Regions from separate parts of the Mesorhizobium sp. C395A genome, predicted to be linked through region 1. Evidence: predicted binding sites of a transcription regulator. Region 1 holds the regulator's gene; each other region holds the start of a gene.

What was found. Region 1 encodes PhoB, which activates phosphate uptake and scavenging genes when phosphate is short. Its sites were predicted from a motif close to TGTCATNNANCTGTCAT; they were not measured.
Region 2: a site for PhoB is predicted at 2,927-2,943, ahead of NLY37_RS07440 (PhoX family protein). Genes of this name have one in related genera too.
Region 3: a site for PhoB is predicted at 2,162-2,178, ahead of NLY37_RS04860 (RNA degradosome polyphosphate kinase). Genes of this name have one in related genera too.
Region 4: a site for PhoB is predicted at 2,143-2,159, ahead of NLY37_RS24405 (DUF1045 domain-containing protein). Genes of this name have one in related genera too.

What each region holds. Positions count from the first base shown of each region.
Region 1 is NZ_CP100473.1:4,099,605-4,104,893, forward strand. It holds gene NLY37_RS20025 (ROK family protein) at 20-1,255, shown strand; gene phoB (phosphate regulon transcriptional regulator PhoB) at 1,286-1,975, opposite strand; gene phoU (phosphate signaling complex protein PhoU) at 1,992-2,696, opposite strand; gene pstB (phosphate ABC transporter ATP-binding protein PstB) at 2,738-3,562, opposite strand; gene pstA (phosphate ABC transporter permease PstA) at 3,580-4,896, opposite strand; gene pstC (phosphate ABC transporter permease subunit PstC) at 4,893-5,289, opposite strand, start outside.
Region 2 is NZ_CP100473.1:1,500,229-1,505,517, forward strand. It holds partial or broken gene NLY37_RS07435 (GMC family oxidoreductase) at 1-892, shown strand, start outside; gene NLY37_RS07440 (PhoX family protein) at 958-2,871, opposite strand; gene NLY37_RS07445 (hypothetical protein) at 2,989-3,384, opposite strand; gene urtA (urea ABC transporter substrate-binding protein) at 3,698-5,008, shown strand; gene urtB (urea ABC transporter permease subunit UrtB) at 5,121-5,289, shown strand, end outside.
Region 3 is NZ_CP100473.1:983,797-989,085, reverse strand. It holds gene NLY37_RS04860 (RNA degradosome polyphosphate kinase) at 1-2,007, opposite strand, end outside; gene NLY37_RS04855 (zinc-finger domain-containing protein) at 2,241-2,486, shown strand; gene NLY37_RS04850 (FAD-dependent monooxygenase) at 2,506-3,744, shown strand; gene NLY37_RS04845 (TIGR02117 family protein) at 3,968-4,633, opposite strand; gene NLY37_RS04840 (amino acid ABC transporter ATP-binding protein) at 4,739-5,289, opposite strand, start outside.
Region 4 is NZ_CP100473.1:4,989,229-4,994,517, reverse strand. It holds gene phnN (phosphonate metabolism protein/1,5-bisphosphokinase (PRPP-forming) PhnN) at 1-208, opposite strand, end outside; gene NLY37_RS24410 (alpha-D-ribose 1-methylphosphonate 5-triphosphate diphosphatase) at 205-1,359, opposite strand; gene NLY37_RS24405 (DUF1045 domain-containing protein) at 1,394-2,101, opposite strand; gene iolB (5-deoxy-glucuronate isomerase) at 2,256-3,068, opposite strand; gene NLY37_RS24395 (hypothetical protein) at 3,262-3,510, opposite strand; gene iolE (myo-inosose-2 dehydratase) at 3,520-4,437, opposite strand; gene iolD (3D-(3,5/4)-trihydroxycyclohexane-1,2-dione acylhydrolase (decyclizing)) at 4,583-5,289, opposite strand, start outside.

The DNA of each region.
Region 1 (5,289 bases):
GAGGCCGGGAGGAAAACAAATGTCGGTTGGGATCCGCCACGACGATCTGCGCCGTCGCAACCGTGCGATGGTGATTTCGGCCGTGCGCCGGGGCGGCCAGCCGTCGCGGACCGAGATTGCGGCGACCACCGGCCTCAGCCATTCGACGATATCGGCAATCTCGTCTGATCTAATTCAAGAAGGCATCCTGATTGAAGGCAAGCCTGGCGAGACCGGCTCGCTGAAACGCGGCCGGCCGCAGGTCGGCCTTGGCCTCAACCCGGAAGCGGCGGCGGTCATGACCGTGGTGCTGTCGCTGAACTTCCTCTCCGTCACCGTCATCGACTATGCCGGCCAGGTGGTCGCGGAAGAACAGCGCCGGCTCGACACGCTGACCATGCCGCGCGACGAGCTGATCGGCGAATGCGTAGCAATCGTCGGGCGGCGTCTCGCGGACCCGGACCTCGATGTCCAGAGCATCGCCCGCATTGCCATGGGCATCCAGGGCATCACCGATTCGCAGGCGCGGGCCATGCTGTGGTCGCCAATCACGCCACTGACCGACATTGCCTTCGCCGACATGTTGGAAGCGGAATTCGGCATTCCTGCCACCATGGAGAACGACTGCAATATGATGGCGGTGGCCCTGCAATGGCGCCAGCCCGAGCGCTACCGCGACAATTTCATCGCGATCCTCTTGTCGCACGGCATCGGCATGGGGCTGGTGCTGAAAGGCGAACTGTTCACCGGCACCCATTCCTCGGGCGGCGAGTTCGGCCACATGATCCACCGTCCGGGCGGCGCGCTCTGCCGCTGCGGGCGGCGCGGCTGCGTCGAGGCCTATGCCGGAAACTACGCCATCTGGCGCAGCGCCAAAATGATGAGCGAAGATGCCGAGCCGGTCGATATCGGCGACGCTGATATGCGCGCACTCGCCGCGCGCGCCCGCGAAACCGATGGCCCGGAGCGCGAAGCCTATCGCAAGGCCGGTGAGGCGCTCGGCTTCGGCCTCGGCAGCCTGTTTGCGCTGATCGACCCGGCGCCTGTCGCCATGGTTGGCGTCAGCGCCGCCGCCTTCGACCTGATCGAGCCGGCATTGCGCGAAGCGATCGCCCAGACCGCCGGCGGCCAGCACTCGAAGTCGATCTCCTTCGACACCGAGCCCAACGAGCTGCCGCTGATCCGCGAAGGCTGTGCCATGCGCGCGCTCGGCTTCGTCGATCAGGAGATTTTCGCGCCGGGCATTCAGGCCAAATCCGGCAAGCATGTCGCCTGAATGGCCGGCAACGGCGCGACGCGCAGCATCCTAGTCTTCCCTGATCGCGTAGCCGGCGCCGCGAATGGTACGGATGACATCCGGCATGCGGCCGTTGTTGACCGCTTTGCGTAAGCGCCCGACATGGACGTCGACGGTTCGCTCGTCGATGTAGATCGTCTCGCCCCAGACATTGTCGAGCAGCTGGCTGCGCGAGAACACGCGGCCGGGATGGCGCATCATGAATTCGAGCAGCCGGAACTCGGTCGGTCCGAGCCTGATCTCGCTCTTCTTGCGGTAGACACGGTGCGACTCGCGGTCGAGCACGATGTCGCCGACCTTGAGCACGCTGGACAGCACTTCCGGCTTGGAGCGGCGCAGCAGCGCCTTCACGCGCGCCATGAACTCCGGCGTCGAGAATGGCTTGACCAGATAGTCGTCGGCACCGGTGGACAGGCCGCGCACGCGATCGCTTTCCTCACCGCGCGCGGTCAGCATGATGATCGGCAGCCGCTCGGTTTCGGGCCGCACTCTAAGCCGCCGGCAGAGCTCGATGCCGGAAACAGCGGGCACCATCCAGTCGAGCACCAGGAGATCGGGCACGTTTTCCTGCAGGCGGATCTCGGCCTCGTCGCCGCGTGTCACCACCTCGACGTGATAGCCTTCGGATTCGAGGTTGTAGCGGAGGAGCACGCCTAGCGGCTCCTCGTCCTCCACGACCATGATGCGTGGCGCGATCATAGGCAGTTCACCCTCATCAGGCCGGCGTGGCCATCGCCGTCTCGTCCTGCTTCGGACGATTGGCGGGCAATTGCTGGCCGGTCAGCACATAATACGCATTTTCGGCGATGTTGGTGACATGATCGCCGATGCGCTCAAGATTCTTGGCGCAGAACAAGAGATGCGTGCAGGCGGTGATGTTGCGAGGGTCTTCCATCATGTAGGTCAAGAGCTCACGAAACACGGACGTGTATTTGACGTCGATGCGCTCGTCGTCATTCCTGAGTTTTGCAAGAGCTGCCGCATCGGTGGCGGCATATTCCTCGACGACGCCTTGCACCTGGATCAGCACCAGCTGCGCCATGGCATCGATGGAGTGCGAGAGGTCGCGCGGCGTGACGCTCAAGCCCACGGTGCCGACGCGTTTGGCGATGTTCTTGGCGAGATCGCCGATGCGCTCGAGGTCGCCGGCCATGCGGATCGAGCCGACCACGGCGCGCAGATCGTTGGCCATCGGCTGGCGCTTGGCGATCAGCGTGATGGCGCGGTCGTCCAGTTCGCGCTGGCGCGCATCCATGATGGCGTCGTCGGAAACGACACGCTGTGCCAGCGCATTGTCCGAATTGAGCAGCGCCCTGGTCGAGCCGCTGACCATCGAGCCTGCCAGATCGCCCATGTCGCGGATCAGCTTGCTGATCTGCCCGAGCTCTTCATCGAAGGAGGCGACGGTATGTTCACCCATGATCTTGGTCCTCGTGCCTGAAAATTCACCCGCCGGACGGCTCAGCCGAAGCGGCCGGTAATGTAGTCCTGGGTGCGCTTGTCGTCGGGGTTGGTGAACATCTTGTCGGTGGCGCCCTCCTCGACGAGATAGCCGAGATGGAACATCGCCGTGCGCTGCGACACGCGCGCCGCCTGCTGCATCGAGTGGGTGACGATGACGATCGTGTAGTTCTGGCGCAGTTCGTCGATCAGCTCCTCGACACGGGCGGTGGCGATCGGATCGAGCGCCGAGCAGGGCTCGTCCATCAGGATCACCTCCGGCGACACGGCGATGGCGCGCGCGATGCACAGGCGCTGCTGCTGGCCGCCGGACAGGCCGGTGCCGGGCTCCTGCAGGCGGTCCTTGACCTCGTTCCAGATCGCCGCCTTCTTCAGGCTCTGCTCGACGATCTGGTCCATGTCGGACTTGCGCTTGGCCAGCCCATGGATGCGCGGGCCGTAGGCGACGTTCTCGTAGATCGACTTCGGGAACGGGTTGGGTTTCTGGAACACCATGCCGACGCGGGCGCGCAGTTCGACGACATCGATGTTCTTGTCGTAGATGTCGTCTTCATCGAGCGTGATCTTGCCGGTCACCCGCGCCAAATCGATGGTGTCGTTCATGCGGTTGAGGCAGCGCAGGAAGGTCGACTTGCCGCAGCCGGACGGGCCGATCAGCGCCGTCACCTGGTTCTGACGCACGTCGAGATTGACGTCGAACAACGCCTGCTTCTCGCCGTAGAAGACGCCGACCTTGTCGCCGCGCATCTTGATGACTTCGTTCGACTTGGCGTTCATTTTGTCGCCCACTGCATTCTCAAGGGACTGTTCGGTCATGATGTTCATACCAAATTGCCTTTTTTCTACCAGCGCCGCTCGAAGCGGCGCCGGAGCACGATCGCGGTGATGTTCATGGCCATGAGGAAGACGAGCAGGATGATGATGGCGCCGGACATGCGCTCGACAAAAGCGCGCTCAGCCTCGTTTGCCCACATATAGATCTGAACCGGCAGCGCGGTCGCCGGATCGAAAGGCGTCGTCGGATAATCGGCGACGAAAGCGACCATGCCGATCAAGAGCAGCGGTGCTGTCTCGCCGAGCGCACGCGCCAGGCCGATGATGGTGCCGGTAAGGATGCCTGGGGCGGCAAGCGGCAGGATGTGATGGAACACCATCTGCATCTTGGAGGCGCCGAGACCTAGGGCCGCCGAGCGGATCGACGGCGGCACCGCGGCGAGGGCGGCGCGCGTGGCGATGATTATGGTCGGCAATGTCATCAAGGTCAGCACCAGGCCGCCGACGAAGGAAGCCGAGCGCGGCATGCCGAGGAAGTTGATGAACACGGCAAGGCCAAGCAGACCGAAGACGATCGACGGCACCGCCGCGAGATTGTTGATGTTGACTTCGATCAGGTCCGTAAAGCGGTTCTTCTTGGCGAACTCCTCCAGATAGATGGAGGCGGCGACGCCGATCGGCAGCGCCAGCAACAGCACGATCACCATCATGTAGAACGAGCCGATGATCGCCACGCCCATGCCCGACGTTTCGGGCCGGCTGGAGGCGCCATAGGTGAACAGGCCGGTGTTGAAATGCTCGGCCATCACGCCGTCGGCTTTGAGCTTGTTCATCCAGTCGATCTGCTGGTTGGACACCTTGCGGCGCGCTTCATCGACGCCGAGGTCGATCTGGCCCTTGAAGGCCGAGTCGAGGTTCGCGGCAGCCAGGATGTCGACGTCACGCGTCCTGCCGATCACCGACGGATCGGCGGAGACGATGTCGCGCAGCTGGACGCGGGCGCCTTCCGACAGGAAGCCCTTGAGCTTCAGCATCATCGGCTTGTTGGCCGGATCGATGCCGAGCTTGGCCACCAGCGCGTTTTCGGCGAGCTTGGGATAGTTCGCCTTGATCAGCACGGTAGGGTCGGTCGCGCGCTTGCCGGAGGGATCGATCACCTTCTCGTCGAAGGTGACCGGCAGCGTCACCGTCGTCTGCCAGAAGGCGGTGTAGCCTTTCGAGACGATGGTGATCAACATGATGGCCAGGAACGCCAGGCCCACCGAGATCGCAATCACGCCATAGATGCGGAACCGGCGTTCGGCGGCGTAGCGCGCCTTCAGCCCGATGTCGCGGCGCGGACGCGCGACGGCGCCCGCCATCGTGTCCAGGGGGATGTCGGTCATTCGTACTGCTCCCGGTACTTGCGCACGATGTAGAGGGCGACGATGTTCATCACCAGCGTCAGCGCGAACAGCGTCAGGCCGAGCGCGAAGGCGACCAGCGTCTGCGGCGAGTTGAACTCGAGGTCGCCGGTCAGCTGGTTGACGATCTTGACGGTGATGGTCGTCATCGCCTCGAACGGATTGGCCGTCAGATTGGCGGCGACGCCCGCCGCCAGCACGACGATCATCGTCTCGCCGATGGCGCGCGACGCCGTCAACAGGATGGCGCCGACGATGCCGGGCAGTGCCGCCGGCAGGATCACCCGCTTGATCGTCTCGGAGCGGGTGGCGCCGAGGCCGAGCGAGCCGTCACGCATTGCGCGCGGCACCGCGGTGATGATGTCGTCGGACAAA
Region 2 (5,289 bases), 2.6 Mb from region 1:
GTCCGGCCGAATGCCATGGCGATCAAGATCAACCACGACGTCTCAGGCAAGGTGACCGGCGTCGTCTATGCCGACAAGGACGGCAAGCTGCAGGAACAGAAGGCCCGCATTGTCGCCGTCGCCGGCAACTCGATCGAAAGCCCGCGCCTGCTGCTAAACTCCGAGTCAGCGAAGTTTCCGCAAGGGCTTGCCAATTCGTCGGGGCAGGTCGGCAAGAACTACATGCGCCACACCACCGGTTCGGTCTACGCCATTTTCGACCAACCGGTGCATATGTATCGCGGCACCACCATGGCCGGCATTATCCGCGACGAGGCGCGGCACGATCCCTCACGCGGCTTTGTCGGCGGCTATGAATTCGAGACGCTGTCGCTCGGCTTGCCCTTCATGGCCGCCTTCCTCAATCCCGGCGGCTGGGGCCGTTCATTCACCACCGCGCTCGACCACTATGATCACATGGCTGGCCTGTGGATCGTCGGCGAGGACATGCCGCGCGCGGAAAACCGCGTCACGCTGCACAAGGACGAGAAGGACGCGCACGGTATGCCGATCGCGGACGTGCATTTCGATGATCATCCCAACGACACGGCGATGCGCAACCATGCCCTACAAGCAGGCCACAGCGCTTTACGATGCGGTCGGCGCGACGCGCTCCTTCCCGACGCCGCCCTATCCCTCAACCCACAATCTCGGCACAAACCGGATGAGCGAAAAGGCGGAAGACGGCGTCGTCAACAAGCACGGCCAAGCGCACGACATCAAAAACCTGTTCGTGTCGGACGGCAGCCAGTTCACCACCGGTGCGGCTGAAAATCCGACGCTGACGATCGTGTCGCTGGCTATCCGCCAGGCCGAATACATCGCTTCGCAAATGTCGGCCAAGACGATCTGAGCCGTCCTCCGGGATCGCTACGCGGAACGCGCATGGCGCGTTCCGCCCTTTTTTCCTAGGACTCACTATGCGCCGACCGGCTGTCCGTCCTTGCGGCGGATGGCGACGACGGACGGTCGCGGCAGCTGGCCATCCCTGAAGTCGGGCCACAGCGTCTGCGCCTTGTCGAGCGTCTCTGCATCTTCCGCAGGGTGCTGCACCGACAGGAACAAAGTCGTGCCGTCCGGCGTGAAGCATGGGCCGGTCGCTTCGGCGCCATGCGGGCAGGTGAACAGCAGCTTCGGCAGGCCGCGCGCCGCACCTTCGGTGTCGACGCCATAGACGCCGTCCGGCAGGTCGAAATCATTGGCGCCGTCCGTCGCCACCCACAGCCGCCCCGCCGGGTCGAAGGTGATGTTGTCGGGGCAGACGAACCAGCCATTGTCCGACGTATCCGGATGAAAAGTGGCGCCGACCTTGGCATCTTTCGGGTTGCCGCAGAGCACGAACAGGTCCCAGGCATACTTTTCCGCCGTGTGGTCGGCATCCGCGCCGCGGCCGCCGGGCGGGATCAGTTCGACAATATGGCCCCAGAGATTTTCCGGCCGCGTGTTGGCCGGATTGACCTTCGACTGGTCGCGCTTCTTGTTCTTGGTCATCACCGCATAGACGCGGCCGGTCACCGGATTGGTCTCAATGTCCTCGGGCCGGTCCATCGGCGTGGCGCCGAGCGCATCTGCCGCAAACCGCGTCTTCAACAGCACCTCGGCCTGGTCGGCAAAACCGTTCTCGACGGTAAGCTTGCCCTGGCCGTGCACCAACGGCAGCCACGTCATCGAGCCATCGGCATCGAAGCGGGCGACCGACAGCACGCCATCGTCGAGCAGATCGGCGCCGGAGGCCGGGTTGGCCTTGTCATAGGCCTTGGCCGAGACGAAGCGGTACATATATTCGAAATAGTCGTCGTCACCCATATAGACGACAACGCGGCCGTCCTTGTTGAGGACCACGGTCGAGGCCTCATGCGACATGCGGCCAAGTGCCGTGCGCTTCACCGGCCTGGACTGAGGATCGTAAGGGTCGATCTCGACCACCCAGTCGAAGCGGTTGGCCTCGTTCGGTTCCTTGTCGAGGTTGAAGCGGTCATGGAAGCGGCCGCGGCCATAGATGTCGGAGCCATCGAAGCCGTAACGGTCAAGCAGGTCGGCGATCGGCGCCCTTTTCGGGTCGCCGCCGAAAATGTCGGACACGCCTTCCTCGCAGGTCAGCACCGTACCCCAGGGGGTGAAACCGCCGCTGCAGTTGTAGCTGGTGCCGAGCACTTTGGTGCCAGTCGCGTCGGCCGAGGTCTTCATCAGCGCATGGCCGGCAACCGGTCCGGAAACGGTCATTTCGGTGTTGGCGGTGATGCGGCGGTTCAGCGGACTGTCGGCTACGGTTTCCCACTTGCCGTCCTTCAATTGCACCTCGACGATCGAATGGCCCATCGCGGCCATGCCGAGATCGACCTGTTCCCTGGTCATCGTCTTGCCGGCATCGCCCTCGGTCATCCCCGGAAACATCACATTGGGCGAGATGTATTCGTTGTTGACGCAGAGCAGGCCATGATCAGAATTCACCGTGCCCTTCGGCAGCGGCATGAAGGCGATGTAGTCGCAATTGTAGCCGAAGCGCTTTTCCTGTTCCTCCGCCGCGACCTTGTTGCCGTCGAATTCGGCGAGGCCAGCTGCAAGCGGATCGCCCCAGCGCGCGACGATGGTCGTCTCATAGCCTTCGGCGGCGGCATGGGTCTTGTCGTAGACCCGCTTCAGCTCGGGAAAGCCGAGCGTCGACTGCGCTGCGGCGGCATGCGTTTCGCCGGCAAACAAGGAGCCGACAAAGCTGCCGCCGGCAATCAGCGCGCCGGAGGCGAGGCTGCCTTTCAAAAGAGACCGGCGCGAGACGCGCTCGGCAATGATTTCGCGGATGAAGGGGGAGGATGAAGACGGTGTATTGGCCATGGTGTCTGCCTCTCAGGGTGGATGTTACGGCGCACCGTTGCCCTAGTCTGCTTAGGCAACATTCACATGACATAGGAGGAAGGTTTTGCCGCAACTGGGCGCGGCACTACGCATCGCTCAGCCCTTGGTGCAGGTCGAGGCGGTGAAGGCGCCGTCGGGCTGCTTCAGAATGATGTCGAATGACGGGGCGGTCTCGCCGTCCAGTGTTGCCTGTGTCATGGAGACGGAGTTGCCACCGGTGGTATAGCCGCCCAGCGGCCCGAGCCAGGTTATCTCGCCATTGGCATTCATCTGATAGTTGTAGCCTTGCGTCCCGGTGCCGAATGTCACCGGGCCGGTATAGACATTGCCCTTGATGGTGATGTCGCCGAGGTTGAGGAAGGCGCCGAGCAGGTAGACCTCGCAATGATAGGTGCCGTCCGGAAGCTTGCCCTCGCCGAAATCGGCGCGCGCGGCGCCGCTCGTTGCCATCAGCAGCAGGATGCAGGAAATGCGGGAGATGCGAGATGTCATGACGTCTCTCTTTTGAAGGGCGAGCTTGCCCTATTTTTGCGCGGTGCCGCAACATTGTTCGCCCGGAAACCACGGCCGGAGATCAAAAACTAGGCATTTGTCTCAATTGGGCGAAAATTAAGCAAAAGTCGTGTGCGCTGCGCAAATTTGCCTCAATCAATTTTACCGGCTGCCTTTGTTGTTTCTCCAGGCTAATATACCAACCGGCTGATAACGCTCGGCTATTCCATCTTTATGAGCGGCGCCTTCGCGTTTGGCACGGCAGTTGCTTTGCATTGTCGCGGTGCAATCAAACAGCTTGGGAGTCTTCGGTATGAGGGGTAATTTCTCCACAATAACAAAAATGTTTTCGGCGGGCGTGATCGCCGCCGGCCTGTCGATGTCGTCTCCGGCCAAGGCCGCCGAAGACACGATCAAGGTCGGCATTCTGCATTCGCTGTCGGGGACCATGGCGATTTCGGAGACGACGCTGAAAGACGCCATGCTGATGCTCATCGAAGAGCAGAATGCCAAGGGCGGTCTGCTCGGCAAGAAGCTCGAGGCGGTCGTTGTCGATCCGGCCTCCAACTGGCCGCTCTTCGCCGAAAAGGCGCGCGAGCTGATCTCGAAGGACAAGGTCGCCGCCGTGTTCGGCTGCTGGACCTCGGTGTCGCGCAAATCGGTGTTGCCGGTGTTCTCGGAACTCGACAACATCCTGTTCTACCCCGTCCAGTATGAGGGCGAGGAAAGCGAGCGCAACGTGTTCTACACCGGCGCCGCCCCAAACCAGCAGGCGATTCCTGCCGTCGATTATCTCATGAGCGAGGACGGTGGCTCGGTGAAGCGCTGGGTGCTGGAAGGCACCGACTACGTCTATCCCCGAACCACCAACAAAATCCTCGAGGCCTATCTGAAGGCCAAGGGCGTCGCCGCCGAAGACATCATGGTCAACTACACGCCGTTCGGCTTCTCCGACTGGCAGACCGAAGTCTCCGCAATCAAGAAATTCGGCTCGGCCGGCAAGAAGACCGCCGTCGTCTCGACCGTCAATGGCGACGCCAACGTTCCGTTCTACAAGGAACTCGGCAACCAGGGCATCAAGGCCGAGGACATCCCGGTCATGGCCTTTTCGGTCGGTGAGGAAGAACTGGCCGGTCTCGATACCGCGCCGCTGGTCGGCCATCTCGCTGCCTGGAACTATTTCGAGAGCGTCGACACACCCGAAAACAAGAAGTTCATCGCCGACTGGCACAAGTTCATCAAGAATGACAAGCGCACCACCAACGACCCGATGGAAGCTCACTATATCGGCTTCAACATGTGGGTGAAGGCGGTCGAAAAGGCTGGCACCACCGATCCCGACAAGGTCATCGACGCCATGGTCGGCGTGTCCGTGCCGAACCTCACCGGCGGCTATTCGACCATGATGCCGAACCATCACATCACCAAGCCGGTGCTGATCGGCGAGATCCAGGCCGACGGCCAGTTCGAGACCGTGTCGCAGACGCCCGGCCTCGTGATGGGCGACGAATGGTCCGACTATCTGCCCGATTCCAAGGACCTGATTTCGGATTGGCGCGCGCCTCTGTCCTGCGGCAACTTCAACGTTGCCACCGGCAAATGCGGCGGCAAGGGCACGAACTGATCCCTCCCGGGACTGACCGATCGTGGACGCGTCCACGATCGGTACCGCCAAGCGTCCGGGCGCTTCAGCCCGCCCGGACGCGGAATTTCCCCACAGAAGAGTATCTGAACGGATGATCCTGTTGCGCACTCTCGGCCTCATGCTGGTGTTCCTGGTGGCAAGCCTATTGCCGTCGAACGCAGCCGAAGCCGATCTGCGCGCCATCGTCGCCAAATTCGCCACGGGCACGGGCTTTGCCGCCACTGAGGCTGTGGTGCGCGAACTTGCCGCCACCGGCGATC
Region 3 (5,289 bases), 3.1 Mb from region 1:
CTGGTTGTCCATGATGTTGCCCAGCATGATCTGGCCAAGGATCTGTTCATGCACCGTTGGATTGGTGATCGGCACCATGGTCTCGACGCGGCGGTCGAGATTACGTGGCATCAAGTCGGCCGAGGCGATGTAGACGATCGCCTCGTCCGACGGCAGGCCATGGCCGTTGCCGAAGCAATAGATGCGGCTGTGTTCGAGGAAGCGGCCGACGATCGACTTGACTCTGATGTTTTCCGACAGGCCGGGCACCTGCGGCCGCAGGCAGCAGATGCCGCGCACGACGAGATCGATCTCCACGCCGGCACGGCTGGCGTCATAGAGCGCATCAATGATGTTGGGATCGACGAGCGCGTTCATCTTCATCCAGATGCGCGCCGGACGGCCAGCCAGCGCGTAGGCGACCTCGTCGGCAATGTGCTTGAGGATACGGCTGCGCAGCGTAAACGGCGAGATGGCGATCCGCATCTCATCGGTCGGCTCGGCATAGCCGGTGATGAAGTTGAACAGCTGGGCGACATCGCGCGCGATCGTCGGATCGGTGGTGAAGAAGGACAGGTCGGTGTAGATGCGCGCGGTCACCGGATGGTAGTTGCCGGTGCCGAGATGCACATAGTTGCGCAGCTTGCCGTCCTCACGCCGCACCACGAGCGACATTTTCGCATGGGTTTTCAGTTCGAGGAAGCCGAACACGACCTGGACGCCGGCGCGTTCGAGGTCGCGCGCCCAGCGGATGTTGGCTTCCTCGTCGAAGCGCGCCTTGAGCTCGACCAGGGCGGTCACCGACTTGCCGGCCTCGGCCGCGTCGACCAAGGCGCGCACGATCGGGCTGTCGTTGGAGGTGCGGTAGAGCGTCTGCTTGATTGCCACCACCTCCGGGTCGGCCATCGCCTGGCGCAGGAACTGGACCACCACGTCGAAGGATTCATAGGGGTGGTGGACGACGATGTCCTTCTCGCGGATGGCCGCGAAACAGTCGCCGCCATGCTCGCGGATGCGCTCGGGAAAGCGCGGATTGTAGGGGGTGAACTTCAGGTCGTCGCGCGGCACGGCGACGATCTCGGAAATCTGGCTGAGCGCCAGCGGGCCGGTCAGAACGCTGATGCGGCTCGAAGAGACGCCAAGCTCGCCGGCGACGAACTCGCGCAATTCGCCGGGCATCGACTTGTCGAATTCGATGCGGATGACCGAACCGCGGCGGCGCCGCTTCAGCGCCGTCTCGAACAGGCGCACGAGATCTTCCGACTCTTCCTCGACCTCGATATCGCTGTCCCGGATGATGCGGAAGGTGCCGGAACCCTTGACCTCATAGCCGGGGAACAGCTTGCCGATATAGAGGCCGACAGCCTCCTCCAACGGAATGAAGCGAACGTGCTGCTTGCGGTCGGGCAGACGGATGAAGCGCTTCAGCGCCACCGGCAGGCGCAGAAGCGCGCTCATCTCCTCGCCATTCTTGCGATGGCGCAATTGCAGCGCCATCGAGAAGCCGAGATTGGGAATGAACGGAAACGGATGCGCCGGGTCGATCGACAGTGGAGTCAGGACCGGGAAGACCTGGTCCTGGAAATGATCTTCCAGCCAGACTTTCTCATCCTTGGTCAGTGCATCGCGGGTGATGCTCTCAATGCCTTCCTTGTTGAGCAGCAACATCAGCGCCGAAAGGCTGTTCTGCTGGTCCTCCTGCAGCCGCTCGACCTCGCGCAGCAATTGTTCCAGCTGCTGCTCCGGCGTGCGGCCGTCGGGGCTCTTGAGCGCAATGCCTTCGCGCACCTGGCCCGCAAGGCCGGCGACGCGGACCATGAAGAATTCATCGAGATTGGCGGCCGAAATCGACAGGAAACGGACGCGTTCGAGCAGCGGATGGTGCTCGTTCTGTGATTCCTCGAGCACACGCCGGTTGAACTGCAGCCAGGAGAACTCACGGTTGACGAACCGATCGGGGTTGCCGCCCTCGGGGCTCGCCACCTCGACATTGATGAATTCGCTCTGCACCGGCTTCAGTTCGTTCATGGTTCCTGCTCTTCCCCGCCAACCGTCCCTTGGAGCGCCGCTGGACGTGCCATGCCTCTAACACGCTTTTGTGACGCATGGCCCTTCGGCGAAAACCATTCCGATTTCAGGGACATGCACTTAACCGGCTCACCGTATCCTCTGACAGGCTTTTGCGACAGTTTCATTTCATCGATCTTGCAAACAGGTCTGTTATGTTCCAGATGCTTTTCGACGAGATCAAGGAGACGACGATGGCAGGCGGTTCCATTCCCCACTTCCAGAACGATGCGGGCCATCCGGCAATCGACATCGGCGTCAAGGAATTCATGTGCACCGGCGCCAACCCGCCCTTCGACCATCCACACGTGTTCCTCGACATGGGCGACGACAATGAAAAGGTCTGCCCCTATTGCTCGACGCTCTACCGCTATTCGGCGAAGCTGAGGGCGACGGAAACGCTGCCGGCCGGTTGCCTTTATATCGACCAGGCCGCCTGATCCTTCCGCGACAAGCCCGATGGAAGACATCAGGTCCCGGCAGGTCATAATCGCCGGGGCCGGCATCGCCGGGCTGACCGCTGCCCTTGCCTTCGCCGGACGGCGTTATCCGGTAAAGCTGATCGAACAGGCACAGCACCTAGACGCGGCCGGCGCCGGCATCCAGCTTTCGCCCAACGCAACACGCATTCTTGGAAAACTCGGCGTGCTCGACCGGCTGCTGCCCGCAGCGTTGCGGCCGGAAGCGGTCGTGCTCAAGGACGCCGGGACGCTGCGCGAACTGGCGCGGGTACCGCTTGGGCAAGCCGCCGAAGCGCGCTGGCAGGCGCCTTATCTCGTCGCTCACCGCGCCGATCTGCAGGCAGCGCTGCTGGCGCAAATGGCCGAACGGCCGGAGATTGAGCTCATCACCGGCGCCCGCGTGACCCGCATCGTCAAAGACGCGCAATATGTCGCCGTGACCGCCGAAGTGGACGGCCGCGAAATCGAGGCACGCGGCAAACTGCTGGTCGGCTCCGACGGCGTCTGGTCGGCAGTCAGGGCGCAACTCGCAGGCGAGGACTTCGTCAAAAGCCGTTTTTCGGGCGAACTCGCCTGGCGAGTCACGATCGCGGCCGAGAGCGCCGCCGGCGAAGCCTTTGTCGCGATCGGCGCCGCCGACTGCGTCACCACGTTCCTGCATCCAGGCTTCCACATGGTCGCCTATCCCGTCAGCAAAGGCCGGGCCTTCAATCTCGCCGCCTTCACCAAGGGTGAGCGCATGGCCGAAGGTTGGTCGGGCCATGCCGATCCCGCGATCCTCACGGCTGCCCTGCGCGGCACCGCGCCGGGCCTGACGAAGCTCGTGGCACTGGCCGGCCCATGGACGGCCTTTCCGATCCACACCGTCGAACAACAGCGGTGGACGAGCCCGCAGGGCATCGCGCTGATCGGCGACGCTGCGCATGCGATGACGCCGTTTGCCGCACAGGGCGCGGCAATGGCGATCGAAGATGCCATCACGCTTGCCGACGCTATCGCCGATTTCCCTGGCGATCTGCTCAGAAGTTTTCAAATCTGGGAAAATCTTCGGCGGCCGCGTGTCGCCAAGGCCGCGCGTCGTGGGGCCGTAAACCGCCTCGCCTGGCATGCTGCCGGCCCGGTGGCGATCGCCCGCAATCTGTTCCTGGCCATGCGCTCGCCCGACAAGCTCGCCGCCGACCTCGACTGGCTCTATGGATGGCGAGCGGACACTCGGCAGTCTAGATCGTCGACGTAGCGATCCTTCCCACCCCCCTCTGTCCTGCCGGACATCTCCCCCGCAAGGGGGGAGATTGGATGTCGCCGTCGCCTTCGCCAAAATCGCCGGCGTTGCAGCAGGAGCGCCGCGGGCAAAACGGCTGATCTCCCCCCTTGCGGGGGAGATGGCCGGCTGGCCAGAGGGGGGTGCTGTCCCGCTGACTTCAAAAGATCCAACACTGTCGCGGTGCGATGAAGGACTGCTAGTTATGAAACCGCATTGAAAATCCCAGCGAGGCCGGCAGCGGGTTCCACCAGCCGGTGCGCAGGCCGGCGGTGCGCAGGCCGGCGGCTGTCCAGGTGTTGCAGCCGCCAAGCGCGTTGAAATGGCCGTTCGCCTCGAAGAAGCGGTCGAAGCTGGAATAGGCGGCGTTCTCGATGACGACCGGACCATGCGGCCCTTGCTGGAAACTCGCGTCGATATAGTCGAGCAGCGCTGCAAAATGCTCCTCATCGATGTCGAAACCGGTGACAGCACGGTGCGGCTCGGCGATGGTCCCGGCGATATCGACATGCATGACCGAGGCGTCCAGTGTCAGCGCCTTGAGGACGGGCACTGCCTTCAGCTGCGACCAGCTCAGCGTCTCCAGATAGAAGGCCCGGCCGCCCCAGCCAAAGACGATGTAGCGCACCTCTGGGGCGTCGACAGGGATGCCGGCAGCGACCAGGAAATGGAAGCGCCGGCGCACCTCGTCATCGACGGGAATGGCGATGTCGGTGTGGATCGGATTCTCCAGCACCAGAATATGGCGCGTGCCCTCACCCGCTGCTGACGCCGGCCACAGCGGACGCGGCACCAGCGTGCCGAGCGTGGCAGCGAGCCCGACCACGATAATCAGCATGGCCACGAAACGCAGGGCTTTTCTCATGCGGCGGCGGCTTTGTGTTTCAATGGAGAAGATCAACCCCGACCCCAGATAGCAAAAGAGCCCGGCCGCATTACGGCAGGGCTCTTTTGCTTCGCATGAAAATGCTCAGTGCAGGATCTGCGACAGAAACAGCTTCGTGCGCTCGTGGCGCGGATGGTCGAAGAACTCGGCCGGCGTGTTCTGTTCGACGATCTGGCCCTGATCCATGAAGATCACCCGGTTGGCGACTTTGCGGGCAAAGCCCATTTCGTGAGTGACGCACAGCATGGTCATGCCTTCCTCGGCCAGGCCCACCATCGTCTCCAGCACTTCCTTGATCATTTCGGGATCGAGCGCCGAGGTCGGCTCATCGAACAGCATGATGCGCGGGTTCATGCACAGCGAACGCGCTATCGCCACGCGCTGCTGCTGGCCGCCCGACAGCTGGCCCGGATATTTGTTGGCCTGTTCGGGGATCTTGACGCGCTTGAGGAAGTGCATGGCGATTTCCTCGGCCTGCTTCTTCGGCGTCTTGCGCACCCAGATCGGCGCCAGCGTGCAGTTCTCCAGGATGGTCAGATGCGGGAACAGGTTGAAGTGCTGGAACACCATGCCGACCTCGCGGCGCACCTCGTCGATCTTCTTGAGATCGTTGGTGAGTTCCTTGCCGTCGACGA
Region 4 (5,289 bases), 890 kb from region 1:
CGTGATCCTCGCTTGCGGCGTCGCTCGGCCTGGTGATGACCCGGCGGACGAACTCCAGCCTCGTCTCGTCGGCAAACAAGGTGCGGGCATAGCCGATTACCGTATCCTTGCCGGCGCCGCTCGGGCCGACGACGGCGACAAACACGCCGTTGCGGAGCGGAAAGGCCTCGCTGCTGAGTTCGCGGTCGATCGACGCCGAGACCATCAGGCGACCCGGCGCCCTTGGCGCCAGACAGTGCGCACGACCGGCACATGGTCGTCGACGCGCACACGCACCAGATCGGCGCGGCGGCCCTGTTCGATGACGCCGCGGTCGTTGAGGCCGATCGCCTCGGCCGGATTCTTCGACACCATCGCAACCGCCTGCGGCAGGGAAATGCCCTCGACGACGTCGCCGAGGAAGAAGGCCGACTGGATCAGGCTGAAGGGAATGTAGTCGGACGACAATATGTCGAGCAGGCCGTCGCCGGCCAGCGTGCGGGCCGAGACATTGCCCGAATGCGAGGAGCCGCGCATGACGTTGGGCGCGCCCATCAGTACGCCGAGCCCGGCATCCTTCGAGGCCTTGGCGGCTTCCAGCGTGGTCGGGAATTCCGCGACGCGCACGCCTTGTTCGATCGCCTCGTCGACATGGCCTGATGTGGCGTCGTCATGGCTCGCCAGCACAATGCCCCGCTCGTTGCAGGCGGCTGATATCGCCACCCGGTTCGGTCCCGAATTCTTCGCTGATTCCGACATCCGCTTTTCGCAGAACAATTGGAAGTCGCGATCGGTCAACTTCAGCTTGCGCTGATAGTAATAGGCGTAGGTCTCGAGATTGACGAACTGACGCTGTCCCGGCGCATGGTCCATCAGCGAGGCCAGCTTGACCCGCTCGTCGCCATCGAAATTGGCGAAAGCCCGCAAGCAATCCGGCGCCGAGACCTCGCAGCGCAGATGCAGGAAATGGTCGGCCCGCAACCGGTCTTTCGCGACGCTGTCCTCGATCGCGTCGGCCAGCTTGCGGATGTCGTCGGAGGTAAGATCGGCGTCCTCGTCCATGCCGACGCGCAGCGCGTCGAGCACGGTGGTGATCCCGGCGGTGGCCACCTGCGCGTCATGGGCGAGCACGGCGGCAATCGGGTTCCAGCGCACTTTCGGGCGCGGCGCATAGTGGCCTTCGAGATGGTCGGTGTGCAGCTCGACCAGACCGGGAATGATGTAGTCGCCGCCCATGTCCTCGCCGGCCATGTTCCCGCCGGTGTGGCCGGTGCCGGCGTCGACGCCGGAAATAAAACCGTCGCGCAGCACGAGCGACCCTTCGACGATCTCATCGGCAAGCACGATGCGGGCGTTGTGGAGAACAGTTTCGGCAGTCATTCAGGCAGTCCTTGCTTACTCGGACGAATTGCGGTCAGGCGGTTTTTCGGGCAGCGCGGCGGCCGAGCGCATGATGCGAAAGCACCATGAACGGAGCGCCCGGTTCGGTTTCGACGAACAGCGTCAGCGCATCCACCAGCACCGGCTGCTGCAGCACATCGGCGAACAGGCTGTCAATTGCCGCGCGCAGACGTTGGCTTTCCTGCGGCCCGGCCCGGCCGGACAGTGTCATGTGGAAGCGAAAGGTCTCGAACACGTAGGGGTAGCCCCACTGACAGAGATTGCGGAACTCGGCCGGCTTCAGCGAATCCGGGCTGCGCCGTTCGATTTCCGCTTCGGTGAGCGGCGCGCGAAAACGGTCGAAGCTAAGCACGACATCATCGGCGAAACGGTTGAGCGGCGGCAGCGGGCCTTCCGGCACCAAAGCGAAGAAACCATCGATCTGGCTGACGACCAGGCGCGGGATGGTGACCGTCGGCGTTGCTTCGGCAAAGGCGTCCAGCGCCGCGCGCAACGAGCTTTCGGTTTCGTTGGCGGCCAACCGGAAGGGCGCTTTCAGCGTCGCATGAAAACCGTAGCGCCGCGCCGATGCGGTGTGAAAGGCGACTTCGGCCGCCGACAGCTCGCCCACCGCCTCGACCGGCCTGGTGGCGGCGCCAAAGGGGTCGCGGCCCAGCCAGTTGGCGGCGATCCGCGCCAACGGCTCGTCCTGCCTTGGGGTGAAATAGATGGCGTAGCGCATCGAAAAAAATCCTCGTCAGCCCGCTGCCATAGGTGATTTCCATGACGGATTGACGAAGCTTATGCGGGTTTTCGAAGGCAAATCGACCCCATGGATCGTTAGCCGACGATTTTTTGCTGCTGGACCAACCGCTTCCGGCGCAAGCGAAGGCCGATCAGGCCTTCGTCAGCCACTCGTGCTCGGGCGCGTTGTGGAACTTCCACGTCCGCGTCGGCCCGGCCATGACGTTGAGGTAATAGAGGTCGTAGCCGTGGCAGGCGGCGCAGGGGTGATAGCCCTTGGGCACCAACACGACGTCGCCGTCCTCGATCGCCATGGCTTCGTCCAGCTCGCGGGCGCCGGTGTTGTCGGCGTCGGTGTAGACGCGCTGGAAGGCAAAGCCCTGCGGCGGGTTGAGGCGGTGGTAGTAGGTTTCCTCAAGATAGGATTCGGCCGGCAGATTGTCCTGGTCGTGCTTGTGCGGCGGGTAGCTCGATGTATGGCCGCCGGGCGTGATGACCTCGACCACCAGCAGTGAGTCGGCGGGCTTACCCTCGGGCAATATGTTGGTGACGTAGCGCGTGTTGGTGCCTTTGCCCCGAGTCTCCTGGCCGAGGTCGTCGGGTGCGATGACGCGAACGGGCAAGCCGCCGCCCAGGCCCGGCGCCGAGCAGACCGCGAGTTCGAGATCGGTGTCGGCGGTGACCGACCAGTCCGAACCCTCCGGAATATAGACCGACCACGGCTTGCCCTCGAAGGGCGACATGCGCTCGCCGAGCAGGCCGAGTTCCTGGCCGCCGGCCTTTGCCGTGCCCTTGCCGGTGACGAACACCAGGCAGACTTCGCGATCCTGCGTCTTGCCGGATGCGGTCTCGCCCGGCTTCAGCCGGTGCAGGTCGAAGCCGACATAGGTCCATCCGGCGCTTTTGGGCGTGACATGGGCGACGCGGCCATGGCCCTTGTCGGCTTTGACGAGCAGTTTCGACATGTTTTGTCTCTCCTATCGCAAGTCTTCGAGGTCGGCCTCTCAACTTCGTCATCCTAGGGCGAAGCAGGAGCGAATCTCCGTCGCGAAGACCCTAGGATGACGAAGCTAGGGACGTTCCGGCCAATCAGCGACGTAGGCGATACGCCAGGTGTCGAGTGTCCGACCCGCAAGCTCCTTCCGAGCCGCGGCCGCTTCATTCCTTCGGTTCGGCGTCCGCCTTCGCTTCGCCGGTCTTTGGTCGATCAGGCGCAGCCTTGCTCTCCTCCACCGGCTTGTAAAGATAGAAGAACTGCCACACCGCGTAGGCGGCAAAGCCGAGCGCAATGATGCCCCAGAATGGGGTGCCGGAGGCGAATTCTATTCCGGCCCAGATCACGCAGACGGCGACGACGGCAACGCGCCGCCACAGCGGCCGGAAGAACGGGTGCTCGTAATCCTTCATCGGACCGGCTTACGCATTGGGAAAGCCTTGCGTTTCCACCGTGTAGCCGGCCGCCGTCATCACCCGCATCAGCTCCTTGTAACCCACTTGGGCCATCTTCAGCGGCGGGTTCTTCTTCGGGTCCTGCTCGGCCTCGACGACGAACCAGCCTTCATAGCCATGGTCGGCGAAGCGCTGCACGATGGCGCCGAAATCGAGCGAACCGTCGCCAGGCACCGTGAAGGCACCGAGCGCCACGGCGTCGAGAAAGGACTGCTTCGTGCGGTCGAGCCCGTCGATCACGCCCATGCGCACATCCTTCACATGGACATGGCTGATCCGCTTGTGGTGGTTGTCGATGGCGCGCAGCACGTCGCCGCCGGCAAAGGCGAGATGCCCTGCATCGAGCAGCAACGGAATGCCTTCGCCGGAATGGCGCATGAAGGCATCGAGCTCCGGCTCAGTCTCGACCACTGCCGCCATGTGATGGTGATAGGACAGCGGCATGCCTTGCTCGGCGCACCATTCGCCGAATTCGGTGAGGCGCCTGGCATAGGCCCTCATCTCGTCGTTCGACAATTTCGGCTTGGTGGCGAGAGGCCTGGAGCGATCGCCCTGGATCGAGCGGCCGACCTCGCCATAGACGATGCAAGGCGCATTCACCGCCTTGAACAGGTCGATCATCGGCTGGATGCGATCCTTGTTCCTGCCCATGTCCTCATCGACCAGGGTGCCGGAGAACCAGCCGCCGCACAGCGTCACGTCGGCCTGCTTCAGGATCGGCAGCATGATTTCGGGGTCGTTTGGAAAACGCCGGCCCATTTCCATGCCGGTGAAACCTGCCGAGCGCGACTGGCGCAGGCACTCTTCCAGCGAGACGTCGTCGCTGAGTTCGGCAAGATCGTCGTTCCACCACGCAATGGGGGACATGCCCAGTTTGGCTTTCAAGTTTTAGCTCCGGTTTCTTGTTCACCCTCCCCCTTGTGGGGAGGGTCGCTGCGAAGCAGCGGGGTGGGGTGCGGCGCGAGCCCCCCACCCGGACCTTCGGTCCGACCTCCCCACAAGGGGGAGGTAGGTGGCGGGTGCATGTACATCAATCGCCGATTGTCTGCATCTGCCGCTTTTCGTCGTAGGCCTTGCGGGCTGCGTTGACCTGCGGCCGTGCGGAGACTTCCGGCACCGCGACATCCCACCAATGGCCGCCGGCATCGGTGGAAATCAGCGGGTCGGTGTCGATGACCAGCACGGTGGTGCGGTCGTTGGTTTTCGACTTTTGCAGCGCAGTCTCCAGGCCGGTGATCGACGGCACTTTCTCGGCAATAGCGCCCATGCTGGCCGCATGCGCGGCGAAGTCGATGTCGGGCAGGATCTCGTGGCGCGCGTCCTTCAGGAGGTTGTTGAAGTTGGCGCCGCCGGTGGCCATCTGCAGCCGGTTGATGCAGCCATAACCCCTGTTGTCGAGCACCACGATGGTCAGCTTCAGGCCAAGCATCACCGACGTGGCGATTTCGGAATTCATCATGAGGTAGGAGCCGTCCCCGACCATGACGACGACCTCCTGGTCGGGCTTGGCCATCTTGGCGCCGAGCCCGCCGGCAATCTCGTAGCCCATGGTCGAGAAGCCATATTCGCCATGGTACGAGCCGGGCGCGCCTGCCTGCCAGAGCTTGTGCAACTCGCCCGGCAGGCCGCCCGACGCGTTCAGCAAGGTCACGCCGGACCCCAGCGCGCGCTGCACGGCGCCGATCACCTGCGCGTCCGACGGGAAGGCGGCGTTGGTCGACGCCGTCACCTTGGAGG